DNA from 2 places in the Bacillus pacificus genome. Region 1 is predicted to be linked to the other one. Evidence: predicted binding sites of a transcription regulator. Region 1 holds the regulator's gene; the other holds the start of a gene.

Region 1 (4,445 bases):
CGAAGCGAAGGAAATTGAGTGGGATATCTTCCGCACGCAAGTTCACCAATGGGAACGCGATCAATATATGTCTCTATACTAAGAGGTGAGGAAGCCCTGATACTACGGTATCAGGGCTTTTTTATTTGTCGATAATATAGGTGTTAGTTGAAATGAATTGAATAGATGCCTGAAAAAATATGACGGTATTTGAATTTCTATTCCATATCTTTAATGTAACGTGGTGAAATTCGAATTACTTTGTGTTCCAAAAGGGTGGATAAGTAAAAGTAACATGCGTAATATCTATGGGTTTAAAAAATTGTATGATATGTTGTGTTCGGTATTGAATATGTTTAATACTAAAGTTCGGGTGTTTAAAAATATAGTACCTTGCAATAAATAGTACTAAGTGGTATATTATGGATAAGGAAGGTACCGTGTATTGAACAGTACTGAAATGAGAAAGGGGGATTGCACTTGAACGTTCAGTTTAAAAAAGGTGTGTTAGAACTGTGTGTACTGGCACTTGTGAAACGTAAGGATTGTTACGGTTATGAACTTGTTCAGCAAATCTCAAATAAATTTTTAATATCGGAAGGGTCAGTATATCCTTTATTACGCCGTTTAACGAAGGAAGGATATTTTCAAACGTATTTAAAAGAATCTACGGAAGGACCACCTCGCAAATATTATCAACTAACTGAGCAAGGGGAAACGCAACTGAATTTGTTAGTAACAGAGTGGCGTGATTTTGCGAAAGGTGTACAAGAAATTATTGAAGGGGTGGAATGGGGTGAGTAAAGAACAGTTTCTTAAGGAATTATCAAGTCACCTTAGAAAGTTACCGGACGAAGAGAGAAAAGATATTTTATTTGATTATGAAGAGCATTTTCAGTTTGGGATAGAAGAGGGAAAAACTGAATCGGAAATAATAAAGGGGCTTGGCTCTCCGAAAGTAATTGCAAAAGAATTGCTTGCGATGTATCGTTTCGATGAAATGAAAAAAGATCCATCAACTTCAAATGTGACAAGAGCTGTCATGGCGGCGATTGGACTTAGTTTGTTTAATTTCATTATTGTGTTAGGCCCGTTATTTGCAATTATTGCTTTTATATTTTCTTTTTGGGTCGGTGGGATTGCTAGTGTAGTGACGCCATTTTTCGTAATTGGAAAAGTATTTATGGGTACTTTTATATGGTTAGATTTATTCGTTAGTATAACTTTTGTTGGAGTAGGTTTGTTGTTATGTATAATCGCTTATTATAGTACGAAGTGGTTTAAAAAGCTTTGCGTACGTTATGTAATATGGAACTTCAAAATGATAAAAGGGGAGTAGATGATGAAAAAAATCTTGTTAGTAGCAATCGCTTGTATCATTATTGGAGTAATTGGGATTTCACAAACATATGAAAAAGCAGTGCAAGCTGCAGAAGAAGGAAACAAAGAAGATAAAATTAAAAACGAAACACTAAAAAATATAGAAGTTAAGTTAGATGTCGGGGATATTGTTGTCCGAAAATCTCCTGACGCTTCTTTTTATGTAAAGCAATCAGGAGATGCGCGTAAACAAGAGATTCGTATTACTGAAGATGGTGACACATTAAAAATCATTGGGGAAAGAGAAAAAGATGCTTCATTTGATTTTTCTTTTTACGATTTTAGGTTTCAAACGTCTACATTGACTCTCCTTGTGCCTGAACGCTCTTACCAAGATGTAAAAGTAAATTCATCTGCTGGACAAATTGAAATAAGTGATGTGAAAAGTGACCGTGTAAGTGCTAGAACACTTACTGGAGAAGTGGATTTGAAACATGTAACGGCTAAGAATGTGGAGGGATCTACAAAAGCTGGTGAAGTAAACTTTAAAAAAGTAATAGGGAAAGTGACTGCAAAAACGACCAGTGGGGAAATAAATATTCTAGAGCATGATTCTAAGTACAATCTAGAAGCAAGTTCAACTGCAGGAGATATAAATATTACTTTATCGGAAAAACCAAAAGATGCGGTAATTACTGGGCAAAGTGCTGCCGGGGATGTAACAATTTTTAATGAAGAAAATAAAGACGTAACGATTGGTAATGGGAGTAAAAAGATTAGCGGTAAAACAGCTGCGGGCGATGTGACGATTGAAACGCGTTCATAAGAAATAGAATGTATGAAAATCTATCAAAATACAAAAAAGAAGATAATTACCGTATATCAATAAGGTAATTATCTTCTTTTATATTCTTAATGTAAATCACGATATACGCCAATTACTTTACCGATAACGGACACTTGCTTTAAAATGATAGGTTCTAATGAAGAGTTTTCCGGTTGTAGACGGAAATGGTCTTTTTCTTTATAGAAACGTTTAACAGTTGCTTCATTATCTTCTGTTAAAGCGACTACAATTTCACCATTATATGCAGACTGTTGTTGGCGAACAACAACTAAATCTCCATCGAAAATACCAGCTTCAATCATACTATCTCCAGAAATACGTAACATAAACACTTGATCTGCTCCTGCGACAATGCTAGCTGGAAGAGGGAAGTGTTCCTCAACGCTTTCGACTGCTGTAATTGGTAATCCAGCAGTAACTTTCCCGACAATTGGAACTTGAATAACAGATTGTGTTTCTGTATCCATTCGGTCTTCACCTAAAATTTCAATTGCGCGTGGTTTTGTTGGATCGCGTCGAATGTATCCTTTTTCTTCTAATCTTGATAAATGTCCGTGCACTGTAGAACTAGAAGCGAGGCCGACTGCTTGACCAATTTCACGTACGGAAGGTGGATATCCTTTTTCTTGTACTTTTAGCTTAATAAAGTCGAGAATGTCTTGCTGGCGTTTCGTTAACTTTTCCATGTTTTCTAACACCTCGTTTTCTTTCATTTTTCTTATTAATAAGTATAACATGTGAAAAAACATTCTACAAACATAAGTTCGAACAAAAGGCGAATTTATGTTACACTAAAGGGAAATTATAGTGAGAAAGAGGGGTTCATAATGAATGCAATTATTTATGCGCGTGTGAGTACAACAAAAGAAGCACAAGAAACATCATTATTACGTCAAAAAGATGAATTATTGCATTTAGCGGAGCGCTATCAAATGAATGTTACTAAGGTGATTGAGGAACAGGCTAGTGGCTATACAATTGAACGTGACGGCATATTAGAAGTGCTAGATACAATTCGAGACGAACAAATTGATGTGCTACTTATACAAGATGAAACGCGCCTTGGTAGGGGGAATGCAAAGATTGCGTTAATGCACTGTTTACATAAAGAAGGAATAAAAGTATATACGCATACACATAATGGTGAATTGCAATTGTCGGATTCTGATTCAATGGTATTAGATATTATTGGTATTGTTGAAGAGTATCAAAGAAAGATTCATAATTTAAAAATTAAACGTGGTATGCAACGAGCAGTAGAAAAAGGCTATCGTCCAGAAAATAATTTAAAGAATCGTCATTTAAGTGTAGGACGAGAGAAGAAAGAAGTGCCAATTGAGGAAATTGTACGTTTGCGTAAGAGTGAACTTACTTTCGAAGAAATTGCAGCAACACTACGTGGCTTTGGTCATAATGTTTCAAAAGCGACGGTACATCGTAGATATGTAGAGTATACAAAGCAATTGCTTGATAAAGAAGAGTAACTATTGTATGATAATAATCAGTTTTGAGTAGAAGGGGGATTCGAGATGCTTAGTCACGAACTCGTTGAACGCATTAACTTCTTAGCGAAAAAAGCAAAAGCTGAAGGTTTAACTGAAGAAGAACAACGTGAGCGTCAATCGCTACGTGAACAATATTTAAAAGGATTTCGTCAAAATATGTTAAACGAACTAAAAGGAATTAAAGTTGTTAACGAACAAGGTACTGATGTTACACCGGCGAAATTAAAAGCTTTAAAAAAGCAAGATAATGCAAAATTAAACTAAAAGATGGGCGAAGCCCATCTTTTTTATTTATTTAATAACTTCCCAGTTGTTATTAACGGTTGCTTCTATCTTTTTATGTTTCAATATATAGTTAGCGATAAGTTCAGACATATTTGTTGGGATGTCTTTTATTACGGGCTTATTTTGAAACATAAAGAAGTTCCCTCCGCCGCTTGTGCGATAATTATTCATAACGACGTCATATTCTTCGTTCATATTAAGAGGAGTGCCTTTATGTTGTAAAGATTCTACTCTTGCGCCAATTGGTTTTGAAATGTTTAATACGTACGAAATTCCTTCCCACATATCGTAATTATAGTGTTGCGGCTTTGGTTCTATAAAGGTAGGGTTTACGATGATAGATCCATCTTCTTTTAATGTGAAATAAGAAGCAGAGAGTTCGAGAGCATCTTTTATATCTGAGCCAGTTATTCTAATTACTTTTAATGTATTTGGATAAATATAATTAGAAACGATGTCACGCATTGTTACATGTTCCGGGAAACCTGGAGATGTATTATGGAATAGGC
Region 2 (4,445 bases), on a different replicon from region 1:
GTAAAAGTAATGAAATACCAAATAGTCTGTCCTGTAAATATAGAATGGAAGACGTTTGAAATATATTTACGTACACTTTCATATCATTTTAGAACTATTGGGAATAGAACTATACAAAAATTGTGGGAATATGATAATCAATCATTGAAGCACTTTAAGGATACTGGCCAATATCCAAGTGCCCAACAATTATATGGGTGTACTCAAAAAACCATAAGTGGATATATTTATGATCAGTTAAAAGAAGAATATCAAGATATTAATAAAGCCAATATGTCCACTACTCTACAGAAGACAATTAAGACCTGGAATAGTAGAAAAAAAGAAATTTGGAGTGGTGAGATGTCCATTCCTTCATTCCGAAACAATTTACCAATTGATATTCATGGAAACTCTATTCAGATAATAAAAGAAAAGAGTGGTGATTATATCGCAAGCGTATCTCTTTTTTCATCAAAATTTATAAAAGAAAACGATTTACCCAATGGTAAAATTTTAGTGAAATTATCGACAAGAAAACAAAATAGTATGAAGGTAATTTTAGATAGAATAATTGATAGTACATATGCCAAAGGCGCTTGCATGCTCCATAAACATAAAAAGAAATGGTATTTATCTATTACTTATAAGTCAAATATAAAAGAAGAACTTAAATTTGATGAAGATTTAATTATGGGCATAGATATGGGGAAAATAAATGTTCTCTATTTTGCGTTTAATAAAGGTTTGGTAAGAGGGGCAATTAGTGGTGAAGAAATTGAGGCTTTTCGAAAAAAAATTGAGCATAGACGTATAAGTTTATTACGCCAAGGTAAGTATTGTAGTGGAAATAGGATAGGGAAAGGCCGTAAAAAACGAATTAAACCAATTGAAGTACTAAATGATAAAATAGCCAAGTTTAGAAATGCTACGAATCATAAGTATGCCAATTATATAGTGCAACAGTGCTTAAAATATAATTGTGGCACTATACAATTAGAGGATTTACAAGGAATAAGTAAAGAACAAACATTCCTAAAAAATTGGACGTATTTTGATTTGCAGGAAAAAATCAAGAATCTGGCAAATCAATATGGGATTAAAGTGGTGAAAATTGACCCATCCTATACAAGTCAACGATGTAGTGAATGTGGGTATATCCATAAAAATAATCGGCAAAATCAATCTACCTTTGAATGTCAGCAATGTAGTTTTAAAGTTCATGCAGACTACAATGCTGCCAAAAACATTTCTGTGTACAATATTGAGAAGGTAATACAAAAACAATTGAAGTTACAAGAAAAATTAAATTTAACAAAATATAAAGAACAGTATATAGAGCAGATGGAAAATATTAATTAAATAATGTAGTAGGAAGTAGTTTGGCGGATTTCCACGCCATAAATGGAGAAGTGATACACGGTAAATTTACCAAGTGTCAACGCCCCGTAAGGTAGTATCGAATGTTAAAAAACATTGATACATAGGCATTCTGAATGCTTTGAAGGATGTAACACAAAGACCGTTACATAATACATTAATTTGCGGATAAAAAAGCAGGATATTGTTGATATATAAGGGATTGTCGCAATATTTATTGTTAATCATCCATATATTATCGAGATAAAACATAACAATAGATGTATTGAAATGCGGACAGCCAAGTAACCATATGAGTAGGAATCTTAGGAAAAACATAATAATAGATGTATTGAAATGCGTCCTCTTTTTATATAAAAGGAGGAACCTGGTAGGTAAAACATAATAATAGATGTATTGAAATACTTATTAATAAGTCGGTTAGGACCCTCTATTTAGGGTTTAACAAACTAATAGATGTATTTAAAAAGATAACAAATCATTAAGAAACCCTGGGTGCAGGAGTGTGAATTATTAAATTTTCGGCGGATTTCCACGCCATAAATGGAGAAGTGATACACGGTAAATTTACCAGGTGTATACGCTCCATAAGGTAGTATCGAATGTTAAAAAACATTGATACAAAGGCATCCTGAATGCTTTGAAGGGTGTAACACAAAGACCGTTACATAATACATTAATTTGCTGGTAAAAAAGCAGGATATTGTTGATATACAAGGGATTGTCGCAATATTCGTTATTAATCATCTATCTATTATCGGGGTTAAAACATAACAATAGATGTATTGAAATTGGGGAAATGCTCGGCACTTCACAAAATCATTGCGAAGTTTAAACAACCTGATAGATATTTAGGAGTCTCATTGAACATTGATTCGATTTGTATATAAATAGAGTAAATGTTATTATATAAGTAATCCAATACTGAAAAAATCATATTGCAAAAGGACACACCTACGCATAACCATAGCGTAGGTGTGTCCTTTTTTTGCTTAAGGAGGAAAAAGTTATGGGGAAAACATTATTTATTGCCGAAAAACCAAAAGTGGCCAATGAAATTATGAAATCGCCACGATTCCGTCACTCACAAAAGTACATTGGTAGCAAACCTTATTATGGTTATTATGAAAATGAACATTATATTGTCAGTTGGTGCCGTGGGCATCTGCTGGAATTAAAAAATCCAGAAGAGATGGATCCAAAGTACAAAGTGTTTAGTTTAGAACACTTACCTTTAATTTATGAGCCAGCTTATAAGGTGAAACAAGAGAATGCTGAACAATTACAAATCCTTGTTAAACTGCTGCAACGCCCTGATGTTGACCATGCGGTGAACATTTGTGACGCGGACCGCGAGGGAGAGTTAATTTATAGGGAAGTATATGAATTTGCAGGTGTGAATAAAAAGCAATCTCGTGTATATAAATCCTCTTTTGAAGCGGCAGAATTAGAGACAGCTCTCAATCGATTAGAAAGTGCGTCTAAATACGATGGACTCGCGTATTCTGCTAAAGCAAGGCAGTATCTGGATTATCTATTAGGGATGAATATAACCAGGGGATGTACCACAAAATTAGCACAAAATAAGTTCTTATTGTCATCCGGCCGTGTACAAATGTGTTTATTAAATGAGATACGCCAACGCGAATTAGCAATTGAAAACTATAAAGAACAATCTTATTATCATCTGCAGCTAATAACAGATTTAGGACTTAAACCGGTTATGAAAACAGAAGACCAAGTGTTAAACCCATCGCCATTAAGAAGTTTAGGAGAAGATTTAAAAGGACAATATCTTGTAGTAGAAGAGTTTAAAGAGGGAACCAGGAAGAAGAATCCTAAATTACTATATAACTTAACAGACCTGTATAAAGATGCTCATGCGCAATTACAAATTAATGCTGAAACTTCCAGAAAACACATTCAAACTTTGTATGAAGAAGGTTTCATAACCTACCCTCGCTCATCTTCTAGGCATTTACCTACAGAACAAGTGGACCGTGTAAAAGGTGTTATGCAGGCACTAGCTAAGAGTCAGTATTCTTTACTGGTACAATCCGTCGACATTGAAGCAATTGATGTGAAACATAAAACGTTCAATGATGAGCTTGTATCAAGCCATTTTGCTATTATACCGACGACTAAACAATATCAAGAGGAAGGTCGTCCAGAGATTGAAAAACAACTATATAGCCTCGTGGTAAAACGTTTTGTGGGTAATTTCATGCGTCCTGCAGTATACCTGGTAAGAGAAGTATCGCTTATTGACGCGATGGGAAATAACTATCAAACAAAAGAAAGTGTACTTCGAGAAAAAGGGTTTCTAGAAGTGTTTCAAGAGGAAATAGAGGAAGAAAGTGTGGAAGTATTTAAAATTCCTATCATGCAGAAAGGACAGGAACTTCAAATTTGCGATTTTGAGTTACAGGAATCCAAAACAAAGAAACCAGCTCTACACACAGAAAGCTCAATTCTGACTTTCATGGAAACAGCAGGACGGAAAATTGACGATGAACATTTAAAGGAATTAATGAAGGGGAAAAGAATTGGAACCGTTGCAACCGAAGCAACCTTTATTCCAGCTTTACATGAGAAGAACTATATAGCCATTGAAAAAGGGAAAATTACTACGACTCCAATTGGCCGTGCCTTTATTGAACAATTTCCTGTTCAGCAAATTAAAGATCCACTATACACAGCTGAAATGGAAGGAATGATACACCGTATTGAAAAAAATGAAATGAGTTATGAGGACTTCATTGCCCAAACAAATACATTTGTACAAAAAATAACACAAGAGATTATAAGAATACCTGACACGGTTTCGCACAACCTAATAGAGACCTGGAAGCAACAAATAGAAGTCTGCCAATGTCCTTGTGGAAATGGAATAATTTTAGATAGAGGGAAATTTTTCGGGTGTAGCAATCATCCAAACTGTAACATTGGATTACCCAAAAGAATAAAAGAAAAAACAATTCCTGCAGCACAAATTAAAAAACTGTTTGAAGAAAATAAAACGGACATTATAAAAGGTTTTAAATCTAATGGCAAAGAGTTTTCTGCTTATCTAGCATTTGTTAACG

Evidence for each region. The regulator LexA, encoded in region 1, represses DNA repair genes until DNA is damaged. The targets are predictions, from matches to a motif close to CGAACATATGTTCG.
Region 2: a site for LexA is predicted at 2,224-2,237, ahead of LMD38_RS27890 (type IA DNA topoisomerase). Genes of this name have one in related genera too.

Annotation. Positions count from the first base shown of each region.
Region 1 covers NZ_CP086328.1:1,642,159-1,646,603, forward strand. The annotation lists gene glnA (type I glutamate--ammonia ligase) at 1-82, shown strand, start outside; gene LMD38_RS08615 (PadR family transcriptional regulator) at 460-783, shown strand; gene LMD38_RS08620 (DUF1700 domain-containing protein) at 776-1,318, shown strand; gene LMD38_RS08625 (DUF4097 family beta strand repeat-containing protein) at 1,319-2,125, shown strand; gene lexA (transcriptional repressor LexA) at 2,212-2,832, opposite strand; gene LMD38_RS08635 (YneB family resolvase-like protein) at 2,974-3,630, shown strand; gene LMD38_RS08640 (DUF896 domain-containing protein) at 3,676-3,915, shown strand; gene LMD38_RS08645 (bifunctional metallophosphatase/5'-nucleotidase) at 3,943-4,445, opposite strand, start outside.
Region 2 covers NZ_CP086329.1:172,262-176,706, forward strand. The annotation lists gene LMD38_RS27885 (RNA-guided endonuclease TnpB family protein) at 1-1,341, shown strand, start outside; gene LMD38_RS27890 (type IA DNA topoisomerase) at 2,369-4,445, shown strand, end outside.